DNA from 3 places in the Bacillus silvicola genome. Region 1 is predicted to be linked to each of the others. Evidence: predicted binding sites of a transcription regulator. Region 1 holds the regulator's gene; each other region holds the start of a gene.
What was found. Region 1 encodes LexA, which represses DNA repair genes until DNA is damaged. Its sites were predicted from a motif close to CGAACATATGTTCG; they were not measured.
Positions count from the first base shown of each region.

Region 1 (8,312 bases):
ATCTTTAAATTATGTTGAAACTAATATTAGGATGCTTAAAAGTATAGCTGAAGTTATTCGAATTACGAGTCGACATACTCTTTGGGACAGTCAATGTCTTGTGAAAGCGATAGCTGGGATGAAAATGCTAGAGAGACGACAAATTGAGAGTACGCTGTATTTAGGAACTGCAAAGGATGAAGATGGGGAAATGGTTGCTCATGCATGGCTAAGAAGTGGCCCTTTTTATATCACTGGGGCAGAAGGGATGGAGAAATTCACTGTAGTTGGAACGTTTGCAAAGAAGTTAGATTGAAAAACAACTAAAGGAGAATAACATGAGTAATGATTTTCATCTTAATGTAGAATGCCTGTCTAAAGAGTTGAAATTAATATTGGAAATTTTGAAGTTGCAAAATGATGATATAGTACTTAGGAATCGAAGTGAATGGTGTGTAGATATTGATTGGAATAAGTTTCTCGACTTGGCGATGCATCATCGGGTGCATCCATATATTTATCCGAAGTTGAACGGAGTAAATAAAGGATTAATTCCAGCTCATGTTATGAGAATATTGCGTCAAGAGTTTAAAGAGAATATGTTTCGAATGCTTTTTTTAAGTGCTGAAATGGAGCAAGTAAGTAAATGGTTTATTGAAAATGATATTAGTACTCTTTTTTTAAAAGGGCCAGCACTTGCGCACGATCTTTATGGTGATGTCTCTTTACGAACATCTTGTGATTTAGATGTCCTTATCCCGATTCATCAGTTGGAGAATGCGGAAAAAATTCTTTTAGAGCAAGGGTATGTGAAGGATGAATATATTCAAACGGTATTAAATGATTGGAAATGGAGGCATCATCATATAACATTTTTTCATCCTGAAAAGAAAATTAAACTGGAGATTCATTGGAGGCTAAATCCAGGTCCTGGGAAGGAAATGAAATTTGTGGAATTATGGGGGAGGAAAAGAAAAAGTACATTAGTCAGTAATCCTGTATATGTATTAGGTAAAGAGGACTTGTTTGTATTTCTTTGTTCTCATGGAGCACGTCATGGATGGTCGAGATTACGCTGGTTAGTAGATGTAAATAAAATGATAGAGCAAGAGCTGAATTGGTTAGAAATTAATAAGCTATTAAATAAATATCAATCTGGACATATAGTAGGGCAGACGTTGATTCTATCAAATGAATTGTTAAATTCAACAATTATTGAAGAAATGAAAATATGGACAAACAAAAAGTCTACTAGGAGATTAGCGCACGATGCACTGTTTTATTTAAAACAAATGATAAACCTACACACACCACCAATCCCGGAAGAAATAGCAAAGTATCACAGCCGTCATTTATATTCATTAATGTCAAAACGTCAAAAGTTTTTATTTATATTAAGTTATTTGTACCCTTATCCGATAGATGCAAAGACTTTACCGTTACCTAAATATCTTCATTTCCTGTATTTTCCTTTACGACCTCTTCTGTGCACTTGGAGAAGAGTAAGAAAGCATGAGTTATCATAGGAGGAAATAAAAGTGGAATATCTCTTATATTTTGTGAAAAAATTATATGCTTTTTCTGGGAAAATACTATATATAAATTTATTCGGGATGGCGCTAGTTAGTTTGCTGGAAGGGATAGGGCTTCTTTTATTACTCCCTATGATTAATATCAGTGGCGTTATCCAAATAAACATGGGGTCAATTCCAGATATAATGATATTTAAAATATTATATGATATCCCTGAAACGATGAGATTGTTACTTATTTTAAGTATTTATATTATATTAGTGGTGGTCCAATCGCTTTTACAACAAAATCTTGCTCTTCGAAATATGAAAATTATAATGCGATTTACAAACTATATAAGGCTGGAAATCTATCATGCTCTATTACGAGTTAATTGGAGTTTCTTTGTGAAAAAGAGAAAGTCCGATTTGATTAATTCACTGACTGAGGAACTAGGACGAGTTATGATTGGAACTAATTTATTCCTTCAACTTCTAACATCGTTTATTTTTACTATAATACAAATTGGAATTGCTTTATGGTTTTCTGTAAAGATAACAATTTTTGTACTATTTACGGGTTTAATACTTGCGTACTTTTCTAGACGTTTTATAAAAAAATCAAGGATGCTAGGAAATCAAACGTCTGAAATAGCCAGAGGCTATCTTAGCGGTATAACAGATCATTTTAATGGTATTAAAGATATAAAGAGTAACATGTTGGAAGAGTCTAGATATACATGGTTAAGTAATTGGTGTAAAAAAATAGAAATAGAACAACTAGCATATATTAAGTTGAAAAATCAATCGCAATTTTTTTATAAATTTGCATCGTCTATTCTAATTGCATTACTTATTTTTACATCTGTTAAATTATTTCAAGCGCAGCCAGGACAATTAATAGTAATCGTTCTTATTTTCTCTAGACTATGGCCCAGGTTTACAGGGATTCAATCAAACTTGGAGCAATTAGCTGCAAATATTCCTGCTTTTAAGTCTTTATTAGAATTGCAGCGAGAATGTAACGAAGCAATTGAATTGGAAGATGTAAGTCAACCATCTAAATGTATAACACCGCTAACTATAAAAGAAGGAATTAAATGTCATAATGTTTGTTTTCGTTATAATGAAAAAGAACCTGTATACGCTCTTCGAAATATTAATTTGCAAATCCCAACCAATTGTATGACAGCTATTGTTGGACGATCAGGTGCTGGAAAAAGTACATTAATTGATATTTTGATGGGACTTGTTCATCCGGAAAAAGGAAAGGTATTACTAGATGACTCGACTATTACAAGTGATAATTTATTGGCTTTAAGGAAATCTATTAGCTATGTTCAGCAGGATCCATTCTTATTTAATGCAAGCATAAGAGAAAATTTATTGATGATTGAGCCGAATGCAAGTGAAGAACAGATTTGGTCTGCATTAGATTTTGCTGCTGCTGCTGAATTTGTACGAACGCTTCCAAACGGGCTTGATACTTTTATTGGGGACAGAGGAGTTAGGCTTTCGGGTGGGGAAAGGCAACGGTTAGTTTTGGCACGAGCAATTTTAAGAAAACCCTCTATTTTAGTTTTAGATGAGGCAACAAGTTCGTTAGATACAGAAAACGAAGCGTTAATTCAAAGTGCATTAGAAAAGTTAAAGGGTCAAATGACTATTATTGTAATTGCCCATCGCTTATCAACGATACGTAACGCTGATCAGGTTATCGTATTAGATAAAGGGGAGGTCGTTCAACAAGGAGCGTTTAACCAACTAGCTCGAGAGAGGAAAGGGGTATTTCGTAATTTATTAGGTAAACAAGTAGAAGTTAGTTCTTAGAGGAGAAAGCTGAATGAAGTTCTGTGTTAATATAGTTCAAATCGAATAGAAGCACGAATAATGATCACCTACAACAGGATCTTATTCGTGCTTTTATTTGTGCGTTTTCTAAATTTAGGAAATAAATATAATTTGGTACCTTGCAATAAATAGTACTGAGCGGTATATTATGGATAAATCAGGTACTGTGTACTGAACAGTACTAAAATAAGAAAGGGGGATTGTCCTTGAGCGCTCAATTTAAAAAAGGTGTGTTAGAACTATGTGTTTTGGCACTTGTGAAACGTAAAGATAGTTATGGTTATGAACTTGTTCAGCAAATTTCAAATAAATTTTTAATATCGGAAGGTTCTGTATATCCGCTATTACGTCGTTTAACGAAAGAGGAATATTTTCAAACATATTTAAAAGAATCCACGGAAGGACCGCCCCGTAAATATTATCAACTAACAGAGCAAGGAGAGAGGCAACTTACTTTATTAGTAACAGAGTGGCGCGATTTTGCTAAAGGTGTTCAAGAAATTATTGAAGGGGTGGAATGGGATGAGTAAAGAACGGTTTCTTAAAGAATTATCAAGTTATCTTAGGAAGTTACCAGAAGAAGAGAGACAAGATATTTTATTCGATTATGAAGAGCACTTTCAGTTTGGGATAGAAGAGGGGAAAACTGAATCAGAAATAATAAAGGGTCTTGGCTCTCCGAAAGTAATTGCGAAAGACTTACTTGCGATGTATCGATTTGATGAAATGAAAAAAGATCCGTCGACTTCAAATGTAACAAGAGCTGTCATGGCAGTGGTTGGACTTAGTTTGTTTAATTTTATTATTGTGTTAGGCCCGTTAGTTGCAATTATAGCTTTTATATTTTCCTTTTGGGTCGGTGGAATTGCTAGTGTAGTGACACCATTTTTCGTTATTATAAAAATATTCATGGGTACGTTTATATGGTTGGATCTTTTCGTTAGTATAACGTTTGTTGGAGTAGGTTTGTTGTTATGTATTGCAGCTTATTATAGTACGAAGTGGTTTAAAAGATTGTGTGTACGATATGTAATATGGAACTTCAAAATGATAAAAGGGGAGTAGATGATGAAAAAAGTATTATTAGTAGCTATCGCTTGTATCATTATTGGGGTAATAGGAATTTCACAAACATATGAAAAGGCAGTAAAAACTGCAGAAAAAGGCGATAAAGAAGAAGTAATTAAAAACGAAACACTAAAAAATATAGAAGTTAAGTTAGATGCTGGGGATATCATTGTCCAAAAATCACCTGATTCCACTTTTTATGTAAAGCAATCAGGTGATTTACGTAAGCAAGAGATTCGTATTGTGGAGGATGGTGACACATTAAAAATTAAAGGAGAAATAGAGAAAGGTGTCTCATTTGATTTTTCATTTTTCACTTTCAATTTTCAAACGCCTACAGTGACTATACTTGTGCCTGAACGTTCTTACCAAGGGATAAAAGTGAATTCATCCGCTGGACAAGTAGAAATAAGTGATGTGAAAAGTGATCGCGTAAGTGTTGGAACACTCGCTGGAGAAGTAGATTTGAAACATGTAACAGCTAAGAGTGTGGAGGGATCTACAAAAGCTGGTGAGGTGAGCTTTAAAAAAGTAATAGGGAAAGTAACAGCAAAAACGGCTAGCGGGGATGTAAATATTATGGATCATGATCCTAAATATGATGCAGAGGCAAGTTCAACTGCTGGCGATGTAGATATTACTTTGTTGGAAAAACCACAAGATGCAGTTATAACGGGGCAAAGTGCTGCTGGAGACGTGACAATTTTTAATGAAGAAAATCAAAATATAACAATTGGTAATGGGAGTAAAAAAATTAGCGGTAAAACAGCTGCTGGAGATGTTACTATTGAAACGCGTTGATAATTAAGGTAATGCATTCTTTTGAGTGAACGGAAATCTATCAAAATATAAAAAGAAGATAATGCCCTATATAAATAAGGGGATTATCTTCTTTTTATTATTTTTAATGTAAATCACGATATACGCCAATTACTTTTCCGATAACTGACACTTGTTTTAAAATGATAGGTTCTAGAGAAGAGTTTTCCGGTTGTAGACGGAAGTGGTCTTTTTCTTTGTAGAAACGTTTAACAGTTGCTTCGTTATCTTCTGTTAAAGCAACTACAATTTCACCGTTGTATGCAGACTGTTGCTGGCGAACAACAACTAAATCACCATCAAAGATACCAGCTTCAATCATGCTATCTCCAGAAATGCGTAACATAAACACTTGATCTGCTCCAGCAACAATACTAGCTGGAAGTGGGAAGTGATCTTCTACACTTTCGACTGCTGTAATCGGTAAACCGGCAGTAACCTTTCCGACGATTGGAACTTGAATAACAGATTGTGTTTCTGTTTCCATTCGGTTGTCACCTAAAATTTCAATTGCGCGTGGTTTTGTTGGATCGCGTCGAATATATCCTTTTTCTTCTAGTCGTGATAAATGTCCGTGCACTGTAGAACTAGAAGCGAGGCCGACTGCTTGACCGATTTCGCGTACGGAAGGTGGATATCCTTTTTCTTGTACTTTTAGCTTAATAAAGTCGAGAATGTCTTGCTGGCGTTTCGTTAACTTTTCCATGTTTTCTAACACCTCGTTTTCTTTCATTTTTCTTATTATTAAGTATAACATGCGAAAAAACATTCTACAAACATAAGTTCGAACGAAATGCGAATTTATGATACACTATAAGGAAAATATAGTGAGAAAGAAGGGTTCAAAATGAATGCAATTATTTATGCACGTGTAAGCACAACAAAAGAAGCGCAGGAAACATCATTATTGCGTCAAAAAGATGAATTATTGCATTTAGCTGAGCGTTATCAAATGAATGTTACAAAGGTGATTGAGGAGCAGGCTAGCGGTTATACAATTGAACGTGATGGCATATTAGAAGTGCTAGATACAATTCGCGATGAACAAGTTGATGTACTTCTAATACAAGATGAAACGCGTCTTGGTAGAGGGAATGCGAAAATTGCATTAATGCACTGTTTACATAAAGAGGGAATAAAAGTATATACGCATACGCATAATGGAGAATTAGAACTCTCTGACTCTGATTCGATGGTGCTAGATATAATTGGGATTGTTGAAGAGTATCAAAGAAAGATTCACAATTTAAAAATTAAACGTGGTATGCAAAGGGCGGTAGAGAAAGGATTTCGTCCAGAGAATAATTTGAAAAATCGTCATTTAAGTATAGGACGTGAGAAAAAAGAAGTACCAATTGAGGAAATTGTACGTTTACGCCGGAATGAATTAACTTTTGAAGAAATTGCAGCAACACTTCGTGGTTTTGGTCATGATGTTTCAAAAGCAACTGTACATCGAAGGTATGTAGAATATACAAAGCAATTGCTTGATAAAGAGGACTAACTATTGTATGATAATAATCAGTTTTGAGTAGAAGGGGGATTCGAGATGCCGAGTCAAGAACTCATTGAACGCATTAACTTCTTAGCGAAAAAAGCAAAAGCTGAAGGCTTAACTGAAGAAGAACAACGTGAGCGCCAATCGCTACGTGAACAATATTTAAAAGGATTTCGTCAAAATATGTTAAACGAATTAAAAGGAATTAAAGTCGTTAACGAAGAAGGAACGGATGTTACACCGACGAAATTAAAAGCTTTAAAAAAGCAAGATAATGCAAAATTAAATTAAAAGATGGGCGCAGCCCATCTTTTTTTATTTGTTAAAATCGTTATTTAATAACTTTCCAGTTGTCATTTTTCGTTGCTTCTATCCTTTTATGCTTCAATATATAGTTAGCGATAAGTTCAGACATATCTGTTGGTATGTCTTTTATTACTGGCTTATTTTGAAACATAAAGAAGTTCCCGCCACCGCTTGCACGATAATTATTCATAACAACGTCATATTCTTCATTCATATTAAGAGAAGCGCCTTTATACTGTAAAGATTCTACTCTCTCGCCAATTGGTTTGGAAATGTTTAATACATACGAAATTCCTTCCCACATATCGTAATTATAGTGTTGCGGCTTTGGTTCTATGTAGGCAGGGTTTACGATGATAGTTCCATCTATATTTAATGTGAAATAAGAAGCAGAGAGTTCAAGGGCATCTTTTATGTCCGCTCCAGTTATTCTAATTACTTTTAATGTATTTGGATAAATATAATTAGAAACGATGTCACGCATTGTTACATATTTCGGGAAACCTGGAGATGTATTATGGAATAAGCTTGTACAAGAAATTGAAACGTTAGCTATATCCATTTGTATTTTATTTATAAATTCAATAAATGGATGGTCTTGCAAACGAGTTTGCATAACATCTGAAATTTGCATGTCCCCATGAATGATTCCGATAGGTTGATCAAGCCATTTTTGTGTATTCTCTTCATAATCAGATACTAATGAGAGAACATCTGGATCTGCCTCAATTCCTTGCACCGTCAACAACTCTGAATAACTTTCTTTTTTTACCCACTTCTGTTCCATTCTTTCGAAGGTTACGGTTATTTTTCCAACTGATTGCCCATTACATCCAGTCTGTAAAATTGTTACACCGTTAGCCGTTGTGTGAGAAATTTCTCGGTGTTGGTGGCCTGTTAATAAAATATCTATACCTTCAATTTCATGACATATTGCATATCCTTGGTTTTCGCCTGTTAACACTTCAGTTGGTACTCCGGTCTGTAAATCACGTTCAAATCCTCCGTGATAGGCTACGACTAGTAAATCTGGTTTTTCATGTTCGCGGATGTAAGAAACCCATTTTCCTGTAGTTTCGAATGCGTCTTCAAATAGTAAATCTTTAATGTGATGGGCTTGTTCCCAATTTGGGATGTAATACGTTGTTACCCCCAAAATAGCAATTTTCATATTTGATTCGATACGTTTTATTATATATGGTTTCCCGAAATAAGGTTCTTTTATGTTTTTATCTAAAATGTTTGCTGATAGGTACGGGAAGTTTGCAGTATCTACAGCA
Region 1 covers NZ_JBNGVC010000012.1:588,501-596,812, reverse strand. The annotation lists gene ACP6L7_RS14920 (lasso peptide biosynthesis B2 protein) at 1-295, shown strand, start outside; gene ACP6L7_RS14915 (nucleotidyltransferase domain-containing protein) at 318-1,505, shown strand; gene ACP6L7_RS14910 (ABC transporter ATP-binding protein) at 1,518-3,320, shown strand; gene ACP6L7_RS14905 (PadR family transcriptional regulator) at 3,548-3,871, shown strand; gene ACP6L7_RS14900 (DUF1700 domain-containing protein) at 3,864-4,406, shown strand; gene ACP6L7_RS14895 (DUF4097 family beta strand repeat-containing protein) at 4,407-5,210, shown strand; gene lexA (transcriptional repressor LexA) at 5,314-5,934, opposite strand; gene ACP6L7_RS14885 (YneB family resolvase-like protein) at 6,076-6,732, shown strand; gene ACP6L7_RS14880 (DUF896 domain-containing protein) at 6,778-7,017, shown strand; gene ACP6L7_RS14875 (bifunctional metallophosphatase/5'-nucleotidase) at 7,058-8,312, opposite strand, start outside.

Region 2 (8,312 bases), 540 kb from region 1:
AGGACCGTATAAAATCGAGTCAGGTGACTTCGTTAAACCGAAGGAAGTTGCACCAGCATGGAGTGCTGTTGTTAGTGATACTGTACTTAATCTAGCAAGAACGGATGAACGTATCGTTGCAATTACGCCTGCAATGCCTGTTGGATCGAAACTTGAGAAATTCCAAAAAGAATTTCCGGATCGCATGATTGATGTAGGTATTGCGGAACAGCATGCTACAACAATGGCGGCTGGTATGGCAACACAAGGGATGAAGCCATTCTTAGCAATTTATTCAACATTTTTACAAAGAGCATATGACCAAGTTGTTCATGATATTTGTCGTCAAAATTTAAATGTTTTCATTGGAATAGATCGCTCTGGATTAGTAGGAGCAGACGGTGAAACGCATCAAGGGGTATTTGACATCGCGTTTTTACGTCACTTGCCGAATATGGTGCTTATGATGCCGAAAGATGAAAATGAAGGTCAACATTTAGTTTATACGGCGATGCAATATGAAGATGGACCGATTGCTTTGCGTTATGCGCGCGGTAATGGACTTGGCGTTCATATGGATGAAGAATTAAAGGCGATTCCAATTGGTTCATGGGAAACGTTAAAAGAAGGCACACAAGCAGCAATTTTAACGTTTGGTACGACAATCCCGATGGCAATGGAAGCAGCTGAGCGTCTTGAAAAGGCTGGAGTTTCAGTCAAAGTAGTGAATGCTCGCTTTATTAAACCAATGGATGAAGCATATTTACATGAGCTTTTAGGGAAAAATATACCGATTTTAACGATTGAAGAAGCGTGTTTAATCGGAGGTTTTGGAACAGGAGTAGTTGAATTTGCATCTGAAAATGGATACCACAGTGCATTAATTGAAAGAATGGGTATTCCAGACCGTTTCATAGAGCATGGTAGTGTAACAAAATTATTAGAAGAAATTGGTTTAACGACAGATGCTGTTGTAGACCGTATTCATACAATGATTCCATCAAAACAAAAAAGGGCGTAACAAATGAGCGTAAAAAAAGAAAGAGTAGATGTACTATTAGTAGAGCGAGGACTTATAGAAACGCGCGAGAAGGCTAAACGTGCTGTTATGGCAGGGCTCGTATATGCGAATGAAATGAGACTCGATAAGCCAGGAGAGAAAATCTCACAAGATACAGAGATTACGGTGAAAGGGCAAGTTATGCCATATGTAAGCCGTGGTGGTTATAAACTTGAAAAGGCATTAGAGACATTTCAACTTGATTTACAAGATAAAGTTATGATAGATATTGGTTCATCAACTGGTGGCTTTACAGATTGTGCGCTTCAAAATGGAGCGAAGTTATCTTATGCATTAGATGTAGGCTATAATCAACTTGCGTGGAAATTGCGTCAAGATGAGCGTGTTGTTGTGATGGAACGAACGAACTTCCGTTACGTGACACCGGCAGACTTAGAGCGCGGTTTACCTCAGTTTGCAAGTATCGATGTTTCATTTATATCATTAAAGCTAATATTGCCGGTTTTAAAAACAATGCTTATGTTAAATGGTGACGTAGCTGCATTAATTAAACCGCAGTTTGAAGCTGGACGAGAACAAGTTGGGAAAAAAGGCATTGTTCGTGATAGAAAAGTACATGAAGCTGTCGTGGAAATGATTGTCGATTTTGCTCTGAAGGAAGGCTATGATGTCGAAGGTTTAACATTCTCGCCAATTACGGGCGGGGATGGTAATATTGAATTTTTAATCCATCTAAAATGGCATGGAGAGCGTGAGAATGGCGAAAACCATTCGCCGGTTTCTATTGAGCAAGTTGTTACAGAAGCACATGACGTTCTAAAACAAAAAGGGAAAGGGGAATAACATATGTTGTTCCTCTTTTTGTTGTAATTGTATAATGATTGTAAAAACAATTGTGTACAAGAAACGAATTATACGTTAACATAAATAAGTGAAGTATACCAATGTTTAAACTATGGTAAGAGATAGTGTGAGGTGCAAATGTATGAATAAAGGTCAGCGCCATATTAAAATCAGGGAAATTATTGCGAACAAAGAAATTGAAACACAAGATGAACTAGTTGATATTTTACGTAATGAGGGATTTAATGTAACGCAAGCAACAGTATCGCGCGATATTAAAGAACTGCACTTAGTTAAGGTGCCATTACATGATGGACGCTATAAATATAGCTTACCAGCAGATCAACGATTTAACCCGTTGCAAAAATTAAAACGAAATCTAGTGGATTCATTTGTAAAATTAGACACGGCAGGACATATGCTTGTGCTAAAAACATTGCCTGGTAACGCTCATTCACTTGGGGCACTTATTGATCATTTAGAGTGGGATGAGATTATCGGAACCATTTGTGGTGATGATACTTGCTTAATTATTTGCCGTACACCTGAAGATACAGGTGTTGTCTCTGATCGTTTCTTAAATATGCTGTAACAAAAAAATCTTGTTTACTTTCCTCTGTAAAGTGGAAAGTAAACAAGATATTTTTATTGGTTAAAATATGAATTATTAAATGCAATATAATATTTTCTTTAAATAAAGTTAGAAAATAGGTGGATTGACCCGTAAAACAAATGTTTGGTACAATGGAGCGGGTTAGATGAGTAATTTATACATATAAACATACAGTATAACTATTTGAATGAAGAGTACTTAAAAAAAGCCCTTAGTAGGGGATTAGTTTATAACGAGGTGAATGGGGCATTGTTATCGGAATTATCGATCAGAAACTTTGCTATTATTGAGGCATTAAATATTTCTTTTCAAAAAGGTTTAACCGTTTTAAGTGGTGAAACAGGAGCCGGAAAATCGATTATTATTGATGCGATTAGTTTGCTTGTTGGCGGCCGTGGTTCAGCGGAGTTTGTTCGATATGGAACAGAAAAGGCTGAAATAGAGGGTTTATTTTATGTAGAAGATGATAAGCATCCGTGTATTGCAAAGGCAGAAGAATTAGATATAGAAATAGAAGACGGCATGATTATTTTGAAACGTGATATCGCTGCGAACGGAAAAAGTGTATGCCGTGTAAATGGGAAGCTTGTTACACTTAGTATATTAAAAGAGATTGGAAAAACGCTTGTTGATATACATGGACAGCATGAAACGCAAGATTTAATGAATGAAGAGCGTCATATGTTTATGCTAGATCATTTTGATGGAGATCGTATTGTTAAGCAATTAGACATATATCAGAACGTATACGGAGACTATGAAAAATTAAAAAAACAGTTGAAATCTTTAAGTGAAAATGAACAACAAATGGCTCATCGTCTAGATTTAATTCAATTCCAACATGAAGAAATTCGTAAGGCAGATTTAAAAATGGATGAAGAATATGAATTGACTGAGGAACGATTGAAAATATCCAATTTTGAAAAGATTTATAAAGCGTTAGGGGATGCGTATCGTTCGTTGAGTGGGGACAGCCAAGGGTTAGATCATGTAAGGAATGCAATGAGCCAAATGGAGAGTATTACGCATTTAGATGAGGCGTATCAAGAAAACCATGATTCAATTGCAAATAGCTATTACTTATTAGAAGAAGTTGCATATCAGCTTAGAGAAAAGTTAGATATGATGGAATATGATCCGAAACGTTTAGATGAAATTGAAACAAGGTTGAATGAAATCCGTATGTTAAAGAGAAAGTATGGAAATACTGTAGAAGAGATTTTAGCGTATGCTGATAAAATTGAACAAGAAATTTTTACAATTGAAAATAAAGACGTACATATTGAAACGACGAGAAAGCAGCTAAAGGAATTAGAAAGTGTTATTTTAAAAGAAGCAACGTTGTTAAGTGATATGCGTCATGAACTGGCAGACCATCTTACAAACGCTATTCATCAAGAATTAAAAGAATTATATATGGAAAAAACGAAATTTGAAGTGAGAATAATGAAGAGGGAAGGAAATGCAGAAGAACCTCTTGTAGAAGGAACACCGGTGAAACTTACGGCGGATGGCTATGATCACGTGGAGTTTTATATTTCAACGAACCCTGGTGAACCGTTAAAGCCGCTTTCAAAGGTTGCTTCTGGCGGAGAGTTATCTCGTATTATTTTGGCTTTAAAAAGTATTTTTTCTAAGCATCAAGGTGTTGCTTCAGTTATTTTTGATGAAGTGGATACAGGTGTGAGTGGTCGGGTTGCACAGGCTATTGCGGAAAAAATCTATCGTGTATCGGTAAACTCGCAAGTACTTTGTATTACGCACTTACCTCAGGTAGCTTCAATGGCGGACTCGCATTTATTTATTAGAAAACAAGTGGCGAATGATCGGACGATTACATCTGTTACGGTGCTAAGTACGGATGAAAAAGTAACAGAAATTGCTCGGATGATTTCTGGTGTAGAAATTACAGATTTAACGACAGAACATGCGAAAGAGTTACTTACGCAAGCACATCATTTCAAACAGACAGCAGAGGCTATCCAGTAATGGATAGCTTTTTTCTCAAATGATGATTTCTTAATTCTTCCGGTTATAAATAAAGCACTGCAAGGAGAGATTAAAAAGTGAAGCCAAGAGGCTGAATGTGGGGTAGGAGCGAGGAGAGTGAACAAATTGAAATTAGAAAGATTTCGAAAAATAATAGGTCTTTGTCTCCTTGTTTCTTTAGTTTTTATTGGATGTTTTAAACCGCTTCGAACGTTTATTTCATCCCCGAAACAACTTGTTGTTTTTGAAGGACAACAATCAGAAATAGCATCATTACCAGTTTTTAAGGCTTCATCTACAAATCGTAATGTATTTACAGTAAGTTCAAATGAACAAGAGCTTATGGTGAATTCTCACCAAAATGGTGAAGCTGATATGGTGTTTCAACTCGCTGGTTTTCCAGTGAAAAAAGTAAATGTAAAAGTATTGAAAGATTTTAAAGTTATCCCCGGTGGACAATCGATTGGTGTGAAATTGAACACAAAAGGTGTACTTGTTGTAGGCCATCATTTAATTCAAACTGAAAAGGGTAAAGTATCTCCTGGTGAAACAGCTGGTGTACAGATTGGGGATATGATTACTGCAATTAATGGGAAAACAATTGAAAGAATGAGTGATGTAGCACCATTTATTCATAATAGTGGAGAAACAGGTGAACCGCTTAATCTTGTTTTGCTAAGAGATGGAAAATACATTCGCACTAAGTTAACACCACAAAAAGACAGCGGGGAATCGTCTTATCGTATTGGTTTATATATTCGTGACTCGGCAGCTGGAATTGGAACAATGACATTTGTTCATCCGGATTCCATGAAATACGGGGCACTTGGTCATGTCATTTCTGATAATGATACAAAAAAACCAATTCAAGTAGAAGATGGACAAATTATGCGCTCGACCGTAACCTCTATTGAAAGAGGGAGTCACGGGAATCCAGGAGAAAAATTAGCAAGATTTTCACCGGATCGTGAAGTGATTGGTAATATTACAGTAAATAGCCCGTATGGTATTTTCGGGAAATTAAATACAAATATGACAAACGGCATAATGGATAAAGCAATGCCTATCGCATTATCCCATCAAGTAAAAGAAGGACCAGCGAAAATATTAACAGTTATTGATCAAGATAAAGTTGAGGCGTTTGATATTGAAGTTGTTAGTACGGTACCGCAAAAGTTCCCAGCTACAAAAGGTATGGTTATAAAAGTGACAGACAAACGTTTACTAGCAAAAACGGGTGGTATTGTACAAGGGATGAGTGGAAGTCCGATTGTACAAAATGGGAAAGTAATTGGTGCTGTTACACATGTATTTGTAAATGATCCAACGTCAGGATACGGTGTTCATATTGAATGGATGTTACATGAGGCTGGAATTAATATTTATGATCAAGAGAAAAAAGCGAGCTAATGCATATTAGCTCGCTTTTCTATTGAAAAATTCGTTGAAATTTTGTAAAAGCTCCGCAAGAGCTGTTTTTTGTTGTAAAATATAAGAAAAGGGTTGAACGTTTCGTTGTAATTCTATGATGGAATGTGTTGCGAAAGAAAGTAAATGGGCGATAAATATATTTTTTTGTGTTTTTATCGGAAAGTAAGAAACTTTAAAAGGGAATTTTCACACAATTGTCGAACAATTCATGTAGCCTAGAAGCTTACACATGTCGGAAGAATCGATTCGGTAAGGGAGGAAAAACTGTGGAGAAAATTAAAGTATGTCTTGTGGATGATAATAAAGAATTGGTATCAATGCTAGAGAGCTATGTTGCTGCTCAGGATGATATGGAAGTAATCGGAACTGCTTACAATGGTCAAGAATGTTTAAACTTATTGACAGACAAGCAGCCTGATGTACTCGTTTTAGACATTATTATGCCACATTTAGATGGTCTAGCTGTGCTAGAGAAAATGCGACATATTGAAAGGTTAAGACAACCTAGCGTTATTATGTTGACAGCGTTTGGACAAGAAGATGTGACGAAAAAAGCGGTTGATTTAGGTGCATCATATTTCATATTAAAACCATTTGATATGGAGAATTTAACGAGTCATATTCGTCAAGTGAGTGGTAAAGCAAATGCTACCATTAAACGTCCATTACCATCTTTCCGATCAGCAACAACGATCGATGGAAAACCGAAAAACTTAGATGCGAGTATTACAAGTATCATTCATGAAATTGGTGTACCCGCTCATATTAAAGGGTACATGTACTTACGAGAAGCAATCTCTATGGTGTACAATGATATCGAATTACTAGGATCTATTACGAAAGTATTATATCCAGATATCGCAAAGAAATATAATACAACAGCAAGTCGTGTCGAGCGCGCAATCCGTCACGCAATTGAAGTGGCTTGGAGCCGTGGGAATATTGATTCTATTTCGTCCTTATTTGGTTATACTGTATCGATGTCAAAAGCAAAACCTACGAATTCCGAGTTTATCGCAATGGTTGCGGATAAGCTAAGACTTGAACATAAGGCTTCTTAAATGTTGATATAACAGTATCTGACGCGACTTTAACGTTAGAGAACGTTGAGCAATAAATATCTTTGACCGATAAATAACACGGTCATTTGAGTGATAAACACCGTTCTTTTGGTAGTTACTAAAACTATCGAGAGGGCGGTGTTTTTTGTCTGATTTCGAATTTTAAATCGAAAAGGATTCGCTAGAAGAGCAAACTTTTTCTTTAAATAATTTTGGAGATGGAGTAACAGGTGAATTACATAAATCTGGAGACCTTCAATATGTTGGTGGAACTTAAAATTTGCAATTTGTAGAAAAAAGCTTCTCTATAGAGGCTTTTTATTTTGTTGTTCCATGCATTCATAATTTTAGTGGGTAAGTTATCCATGATATAATAGATGATAATAAAAAGCCCTGCAAAACAGGACTATATTATTCTTCGTTTTTATTTTGTTTTTCTAATTCAACTAACTTTTGGATTAAAATATGCTGTGGCATATGCATAAGTTGTTCAAGTGGAACACCTAACGCTTTTGATAGGCGGACTGCAGTGTCTGGAGAAATTTGTAATGGTCTCATAGAAGTACCTCCTTTTTCGTATAGTATAGCATAAGATTGGGGGAGTGAGGATGACTCTTATATTTGCACATCGTGGTGCAGCGGGAACGTATCCGGAAAATACAATGATTTCATTTGAAGCGGCGGAGGCTTTTGGAGCAGATGGAATTGAACTCGATGTTCAATTCACGAAAGATCGAAAAGTTGTCGTCATTCATGATGAAACGGTGGATCGGACAACAAATGGAAAAGGTGCGGTTCGAAATTATTTATATGAGGATTTATGCAAGTTGGATGCGAGTTATAAATTCGGTGACAAAGTAGGTTTTTGCAAAATACCTCTTCTAGAAGAGGTGTTAGAATGGCTCGCAAAAACGAAATTGCTACTCAATATTGAACTGAAAAATAATAAAATCCCATACAGAGGTTTAGAAGAAGAGGTTATAACACTTGTACGTAAGTTTAGTCTAGAGGATCGGATTGTGTTTTCTTCTTTTAATCACTACAGTATGAAGCGGTGTCATATGATGGCTCCTGATATTCAAACAGCTATTTTGTATCGTGAAGGTTTGCATAGCCCGTGGGCATATGCAAAAAAGATGGGTGCTACTGCAGTACATCCGAATTATCGTTATCTTCAAGATGCTATCGCTGAATTAACGATGGAAAGTGGTGTGGAGGTTCGTCCTTACACGATAAATGAAGAAACGCTTATGCGTAAATATTTTGATATGAATATATCGGCGATTATTACTGATTATCCTGAAACAGCAAGAACTTTATTACCGATAAAAAAATGAGACCTAATATAATGGTCTCATTTTTTATTTATGATATG
Region 2 covers NZ_JBNGVC010000012.1:1,126,229-1,134,540, reverse strand. The annotation lists gene dxs (1-deoxy-D-xylulose-5-phosphate synthase) at 1-1,000, shown strand, start outside; gene ACP6L7_RS17745 (TlyA family RNA methyltransferase) at 1,004-1,843, shown strand; gene argR (arginine repressor ArgR) at 1,986-2,435, shown strand; gene recN (DNA repair protein RecN) at 2,706-4,445, shown strand; gene spoIVB (SpoIVB peptidase) at 4,563-5,855, shown strand; gene spo0A (sporulation transcription factor Spo0A) at 6,143-6,937, shown strand; gene ACP6L7_RS17720 (YycC family protein) at 7,349-7,495, opposite strand; gene ACP6L7_RS17715 (glycerophosphodiester phosphodiesterase) at 7,546-8,274, shown strand.
Region 2: the regulator LexA is predicted to act here: its motif matches at 2,569-2,582, upstream of recN (DNA repair protein RecN).

Region 3 (8,312 bases), on a different contig from region 1:
TTGTAAAACGAATTAACCAAACACTTCAACGTGCTGATCAAATTCAGCATATGGAGGGTAGCGGTGATACGGATTATTTCGTCCCAATTGTGGCGGATGCTGAAGCTGGATTTGGTGGACAATTAAATGTATTTGAACTAATGAAAGGAATGATTGAAGCGGGGGCATCTGGCGTGCACTTTGAAGACCAATTATCTTCAGAGAAAAAATGCGGGCATTTAGGCGGAAAAGTATTATTACCGACGCAAACAGCGGTGCGTAATTTAATTTCGGCACGTCTTGCTGCGGATGTCATGGGTGTACCAACAATTATCGTCGCAAGAACAGATGCAGATGCGGCAGATTTAATTACGAGCGATATCGATCCAGTTGATCAAGAGTTTATTACAGGTGAAAGAACACCAGAAGGGTTTTATCGTACGAAAGCAGGTCTTGATCAAGCAATTGCACGTGGTTTAGCGTATGCGCCGTATGCAGATCTCGTTTGGTGTGAAACGTCGGAGCCAAATTTAGAAGATGCAAAACGTTTTGCGGACGCAATTCATAAAAAATATCCAGGGAAGCTACTGGCTTACAACTGCTCCCCTTCATTTAACTGGAAACAAAAGTTAGATGAAAAAACGATTGCAAGCTTCCAAAAAGAAATTGAATCATACGGTTATAAATTCCAGTTCGTAACGCTTGCTGGATTCCATTCATTAAATTACGGCATGTTTGAATTAGCGCGTGGTTATAAAGAGCGCGGCATGGCAGCGTACTCTGAATTACAACAAGCAGAGTTCGCAGCAGAAAAAGATGGTTACTCTGCAACGCGCCATCAACGCGAAGTAGGAACAGGTTACTTTGATGAAGTAGCACAAGTTATTACAGGCGGTACTTCATCAACGACTGCTCTAAAAGGATCTACGGAAGAAGAACAGTTTACGAAATAGAGATAGAAGTAGGTGCCTATAATAGGCACCTACTTCTATTTAAAATATCCAATTTAATATAGTGAATATGCCAACGATAGCAGTGAAAAGAAGGCATGCGAATAATGCTAGACATCCCCATGTAAATAGTTTGTCTTTCCATGTTTCTTCATAATCATCAATGAGTTCTTCTATAACTTTCTTCTGCAATGGCTGTAAAGGATGTTCGGTGTGTAGTCCTGTAATAATGTCATGATCTCCTTTGAATTTTAAAGCACGTACAATATGATAAGGGTCGTTTCCCATCGATTTTTCAAATTGTCGACATGCAGCGTGCATAATATCTGTTTTCTCTTTTTCGAGATACCAATATCGTCCAGCCATTTCGGGGTATTGTAATGTAAAGTAAATATCACCGAGTTTTTTTCTAAGTTCTAACTCATTCGGATAAGTAGCGATTAATCCGTGTAATCTATCTCTTGCTTTTCCGAGGTTGTTATTTTCAATCTCTTTTTCAATTCTCTTTAATGTTTTTTCGGGGATTATTTCTGCCATGTAATCCTCCTTTATTAAAATCGGTGTGGTTATATTTTATAAGAAATACTAAAAATTAGAAATTCTATTTTCGAAAAAGATTGTACATTTTATTTTAATGTGCTATGATGATGTCAGTTGAATAGTTAAATTAAGCAATCCATATATTATCAAGTGCCGAAAACGAACGAGAAAAAGTATGTGAGAACTAGTTTATGTTTCGTATTTGATAATGTGTGGATTCTTTTTTTATACAGGAAGACTAAAATAATTTGTATTTTCTTAGGAGGAAATAATCATGGCAGTAACAGGACAAGTAAAATGGTTTAACAACGAAAAAGGCTTCGGTTTCATCGAAGTTCCAGGCGAAAACGATGTATTCGTACATTTCTCTGCAATCGAAACTGAAGGTTTCAAATCTCTAGAAGAAGGTCAAAAAGTTAGCTTCGAAATCGAAGAAGGCAACCGTGGACCTCAAGCTAAAAACGTAATCAAACTATAATTTTATAGTTGATGATGGAAAAAAGGATGGCTCATGCCATCCTTTTTTTGTTGTTGAAATATACGAACATAATGATTATATTGGGGGAGAAGGTGGGAATATATATGATGGAAAAGTATATAAATGAAGTAATACTCGATGTTTGTAGAGGTAATGAAAAAGAGTAAAAGGCTTTCCAAAAAAGGAGGGCCTTTTACTCTTCTTTTCCAATTTTTTTCTTTTTGCGTTTCTTGCATTTTGGGCATTTTGATTTACGAAAAGGCTTTGCAAAGAACAGTAGAATGAAAAATAAAGCGAATATAATACTAGCTGAGTTTTTCACAATCACAATGCTGTTATTTTTTATATGAATTGTTGGTTGGATCTCTTTTTCTTCCATAATGGCCCCCCATATATTGGATTTATATTTTAATTATAGCAAAGTTAATTATTGTAATGATGTGAAAAGAGGAAGAGATTATAAATATTTTTTGTACAGGTTTTAATCAATTCATTATTATATAGTTATTTTTAAATTTGATAAATGTTTGATAAATGATAAATTATTGTAAAAAAGGGGGATTTGTAAAGCATTTCCTTTTCGTAGGTGCTAAAATTATACATGCAGCTGCTACTATAAATAGAAAAAAGGAGATAGTAGAATATGGAAAGTAAAGTAGAACGTTATGTCGAAAATTATGTTGTAAGTAAAAATACGATGGCCTTACTTCCTGTTGTTCTAGGAGAAAAGAAAGTGGTTACGCGAATTGTTGAAATGGAAGATTCTTTTTTCGTATTTCAAAAACCTCTCGATATTATAGAGAGAAGTTGCCGGAAACATGGTTCAAGTTTTTTTGGAAGAAAAGAAGGAACGAAGGAGTTAACTAGTATTACACATAAAGCTCCTATCGCAATTAGCCCGACAGATCAACTTTATTTTTTCCCTACGTATTCTTATTCTCGAAAAGAGTGTGCGTGGTTGTCTCATTTTCATATTGAAAATAATAAAGAATTAAAAGATGGAAATCTTATTATTAGATTTATAAATGGTTTCGCTGTGAAATTAGAAATATCCAAAAGTAGCTTTGAAAATCAGCAAAATCGTACAGCGAAATTACGGACAGAGTATGAAGACCGTAAGAAAAAACAAGGAAATCCTTGTTTTAAAGAGATTGATAAAAGTGAAGAATCTAAATTAACGCCAGCCTATGAGAAAGTGTATTTTGTAAGGGAAGGTGAAGTGTGAGAGGAAAAGGGTGAGGAGACTCATCCTTTTTTGATTTCATTATATATACCGTTACGCTGTAAGATTCATAAATAAAACGAGAAAAATTTGCGGATTTTTTGTTCTTTAATAGCTTAAGGAAGTGTAAAATTACAATATAAGGGTAATTTTACCACATATACTTATCGCGATGTTAATATACATCATTTTACATTTGCGGCATACAGGATATTTCTTACCTTATTATATAAAAAGGAGATGGTATGTTGAAAAGGACTATGTTATTTTGGGCGCAATATATTCTTGTTTTGCCTATATTATTTCTTACCTTTATGTTTACTGGTTTCGTTGGTAGTCAGTTAATGATAGGTGCTGATAAACAACATTTTATTTTTACGCCTCAAAATGCAACAGAATATAGTCAAATTAGTGAAGTTGATAAATTGCTATTTGCTTTTTCAATTCAGCCAGTTGTCACCATAGTATTTCTGCTATCGATTGTGTACGTACTGACACTTATTGTCTTTCAAATTATTGAATGTAAGAAGAAAAGAAAGATATTACATAGTTTGCAATATATGATTCTTATACCAATTTTTATTTACTTGTGCTTAGGGATAATGCAATTTTCCGCAGTTAGTTTAACTTGGATAGATAATTGGAAAGATTATCTTATATTCACTCCTAGTACGATAACTGATGAGCAAGATATATATACGATTGATAAGTTTTTATACAAATTTCGAATGCTACCTATTCCGAGTACAGTATTAATACTATCTTTCTTATATTTATTAATACTTATCGTGATTGATAGTATACGCTTACTAAAAAAGTTTCTTGTAAGAACTAGTCATTAGAAAAAGAGGATTGTTTGAAGGTATAACAATTATTTGTCACTACTCATTTCTACCTGTATGGAAATACGGATTGATACTTCTGTAGTTCCTTCTTTTTCATAATATGTAACCGTTAAGTTATAACCTGTGCGTGGTGTCTAAATTATTCTCATGTTCTGTCGAATATTGAAAGATTATCATAGCATAATAATGAAGGAATTCTAGCGGAAGATATGGAAACTTAATAATTACATCTCCATATGTCATATCTACCATTTCCTCTTTCATATAAGCGATGATACAGTAGAGGTAGTAATTAGAGTAAAGGGGTAATGTGTAGAATGGATTTTCAGACAATCAAAGAATATTTTTCACCAGAAAATATGGATCACATTGTTGAAAGTTATAAAGCGTTCGGGCCGCTTCTTGGTATTGGTTTACCGATGATAGAGGCGCTTATTCCAGCATTGCCTCTCATTGTGTTTGTACTGGCGAATGCTGTTGCATTTGGTTTTTGGTTCGGTTTTCTTTATTCGTGGCTTGGATCAGTAATTGGTGCAATGCTTGTATTTTTCATCATTCGTAGCTTTGGAAGAACGCGTTTCTTTTCTTTTGTAAATAAACATGAGAGAGTGCGAAAGGCGATGGGATGGATTGAAAGAAAAGGGTTTGCGCCAATCTTTGTCATATTCTGTTTTCCGTTCACACCATCTGCGCTTATAAACGTTGTAGCTGGTTTGTCTCGCATTAGCGTAAAACAATTTGGACTAGCGTTAGCATTCGGAAAGCTTGTTATGATTTTTATTTTAACGTATATCGGTCATGATTTAATGTCGTTTATTCATAAACCGGTAAAATCCGTTATTGTAGCAATTGGTATTTTTATTTTATGGTATGTAGGTAAAAAAATTGAAGTAAAGTTAGAACTACATTAGGAAAAGTCTTCTTTATAAAGAAAAGCTTCATTATTAAAGGGCGAGGGGAGAAGCGAATGAAGAAAACTTTGAAAAAAGAAGGGCTAGAGTGGATAAGAACAATTTTAATTGGTGTACTATTAGCTGTATTTTTTCGAACGTTTTTCTTTTCAACGTACGTTGTAGAGGGGAAGTCAATGATGCCGACATTGCAAGATGGCAATATGCTCGTTGTAAATAAGGTGAGTTATCAAGTAGGGGACTTGAATCGATTTGATGTTGTTGTGTTTCATGCGAATAAAAAAGAGGACTATGTAAAACGAATTATCGGTTTACCTGGGGATCATATCGAATATAAGCATGATAAACTATATATAAATGGACAATTCGTAGATGAACCTTATTTAGAGAAGTATAAGAAAGAGATAAATGGACGACAACTAACAGGTGATTTTAAACTAGAAGAGTTAACGAAAGAAAAGTCGGTACCACCTGGATATATTTTTGTAGTAGGTGATAATCGCCTCGGGAGCTGGGATAGTAGGCACTTTGGATTTGTAAAAGCTGATACAGTTGTCGGTAAAGTTGATTTACGATATTGGCCGATTAAAGAGGTGCAAACGAATTTTTCAAAAGGTTGATATAATTAAGTAAAAGTATAGAAAAAGACAAACAACTCAGTTTGTCTTTTTTCGTGTCCTATAATACAATTATGGTAGCAAACTAACGTTCGTTATGTAAGTGAAAGGTGGGATTACATGTCACTTCGATTTGTGATTGGTAGAGCTGGAAGTGGAAAAAGTACACTTTGTTTACACGAAGTGCAAGAAGAGTTAAAGCAGCGCCCAAGAGGGAAAACAATATTATATCTTGTGCCAGAACAGATGACATTCCAAACGCAACAGGCGTTAATTGGGAGTGAAGAGGTAAGAGGTTCTATTCGGGCACAAGTTTTTAGTTTTTCGCGATTAGCGTGGAAGGTGCTGCAAGAAGTTGGCGGAGCGAGTCGTCTTCATATTGATGAAGCGGGCGTGCATATGTTACTTCGTAAAATTGTAGAGTCCCGTAAAGATGGATTATCGGTGTTCCAAAAAGCAGCGGAGCAAAACGGTTTCTTTGAACATCTTGGTAGTATGATTGCGGAGTTTAAACGTTACAATGTGACGCCATCTAACGTATATGAAATGTGGCAACAATTAGATGCGCATAGCAGTAGTGCAGAGCAAAAGCTGCTAGCGAATAAAGTGTATGATTTACAGTTATTATATGATGATTTTGAACGTGCTTTAATCGGAAAGTATTTAGATTCAGAAGATTACTTACAATTATTAATTGAGAAGCTTTCAGAATCTGAATATGTAAAAGGCGCGGAAATTTATATAGATGGATTCCATTCATTTTCCCCTCAAGAGCTAGAAATTGTTAGAGGGCTAATGAGATTAGGAACTAGAATCACAATCACATTGACAATAGATGAAAAAACGTTAGCGCAGCCAGTGAATGAACTAGATTTATTTTATGAAACGACGTTAACGTATGAACGAATAAAGCAAGTAGCTCGTGAAGAGAAAATAGAAATTGAAAAAACAATTCCGTTGATGGAGCAGCCGCGTTTTCATTCTCCGGCATTAGCTCATTTAGAAGCCCATTATGAAGCGCGTCCGAATGAAAAATTTAACGGTGAAGCAAGTGTAACGATTAGTACAGCAGCTAATTTACGAGCTGAAGTAGAAGGTGTTGCTCGTGAAATTAGAAGACTTGTGGCGGATGAAGACTATCGTTACCGAGATATCGCAGTCCTTCTTCGTAACGGAGAAAGTTATTACGACGTAATGCGAACGTTATTTACAGATTATAATATCCCGCATTTCATCGATGAAAAACGCCCAATGTCACATCATCCGCTAGTAGAATGTATTCGTTCTGCACTCGAGATTATTAGCGGGAATTGGCGTTATGATGCAGTATTCCGCTGCGTGAAAACAGAGCTTTTATATCCATTAGATGTAAGAAAAGAAGCGATGCGCGAAGAGATGGATGAGTTTGAAAACTACTGTTTAGCGTACGGTGTACAAGGGAAGAGATGGACTTCAGAAGATCCGTGGATGTATCGCCGCTATCGTTCTCTTGATGATGCGAGCGAAATGATAACAGACAGTGAGCGTGAAATGGAAGAGAAAATAAATCAACTTCGTGACGTTGTAAGAACGCCAGTTATTCGTATGCAAAAAAGGCTGAAGCGTGCTGGAACAGTTATGCAAATGTGCGAAGCGGTATATTTATTTTTAGAGGAGCTTGACGTTCCGAAAAAACTAGAAGAATTACGTGTTCGTGCAGAAGAAAGTGGAGATTTCTTATTTGCGACAGACCATGAGCAAGTATGGGAAGAAGTGATGAGCCTTCTTGATACGTTTGTAGAGATGCTTGGTGAGGAGAAGATGTCACTATCTATGTTCACGGACGTTATGTCGACAGGTCTTGAGGCGCTTCAATTTGCGAACATTCCGCCGTCACTAGATCAAGTGTTAATTGCTAATATTGATCGTTCTAGATTATCAAATATTAAAGCGACATTCGTTATTGGAGTGAATGAAGGCGTTATTCCAGCAGCACCTATGGATGAAGGGATGCTGTCTGATGAGGAAAGAGAAGTTCTTGGCGCGGCAGGAATTGAATTAGCGCCAACGACGAGACAAACTTTATTAGAAGAACAGTTTGTTATGTATCAAATGGTAACGAGAGCATCTGAGAAATTATACATTTCATGCCCGCTTGCAGATGAAGAAGGGAAGACGTTACTTGCTTCTAGTTTTATTAAAAAAATAAAAAGAATGTTCCCTGATGTGAAAGAATCATTTATTACAAATGACGTAAATGACTTATCACGTTCGGAACAAATTTCATACGTAGCAACGCCAGAAGTGACATTGTCTTATGTCATGCAGCAGCTGCAAACATGGAAGCAATACGGATTTGAAGGTAATTTAGACTTTTGGTGGGATGTATATAATTTCTACGTTACTTCAGATGAATGGAAACAAAAAAGTAGCCGCGTGTTATCAAGTTTATTCTACCGAAATCGTGCACAGAAACTAAGTACAGCGGTAAGTAGAGATTTATACGGAGATACAATTAAGGGAAGCGTTTCTCGTATGGAATTATTTAACCGTTGTGCGTACGCTCATTTCGCACAGCACGGTTTATCGCTAAGAGAGCGTGATATTTTCAAACTTGATGCGCCAGATATCGGTGAACTATTCCATGCAGCGCTGAAAAGAATTGCAGACAGGTTATTACGTGAAAACCGTACTTGGGCAGATTTATCAATAAAAGAGTGTGAGCATCTTTCTACTTTAGTAATAGAAGAAATTGCACCATTATTACAAAGACAAATTTTATTAAGTTCAA
Region 3 covers NZ_JBNGVC010000013.1:40,039-48,350, reverse strand. The annotation lists gene aceA (isocitrate lyase) at 1-932, shown strand, start outside; gene ACP6L7_RS22340 (DUF6584 family protein) at 972-1,466, opposite strand; gene cspA (RNA chaperone/antiterminator CspA) at 1,744-1,947, shown strand; gene ACP6L7_RS22330 (hypothetical protein) at 2,141-2,326, opposite strand; gene ACP6L7_RS22325 (competence protein ComK) at 2,591-3,172, shown strand; gene ACP6L7_RS22320 (DUF4306 domain-containing protein) at 3,415-4,011, shown strand; gene ACP6L7_RS22315 (TVP38/TMEM64 family protein) at 4,332-4,925, shown strand; gene lepB (signal peptidase I) at 4,982-5,545, shown strand; gene addB (helicase-exonuclease AddAB subunit AddB) at 5,663-8,312, shown strand, end outside.
Region 3: the regulator LexA is predicted to act here: its motif matches at 5,624-5,637, upstream of addB (helicase-exonuclease AddAB subunit AddB).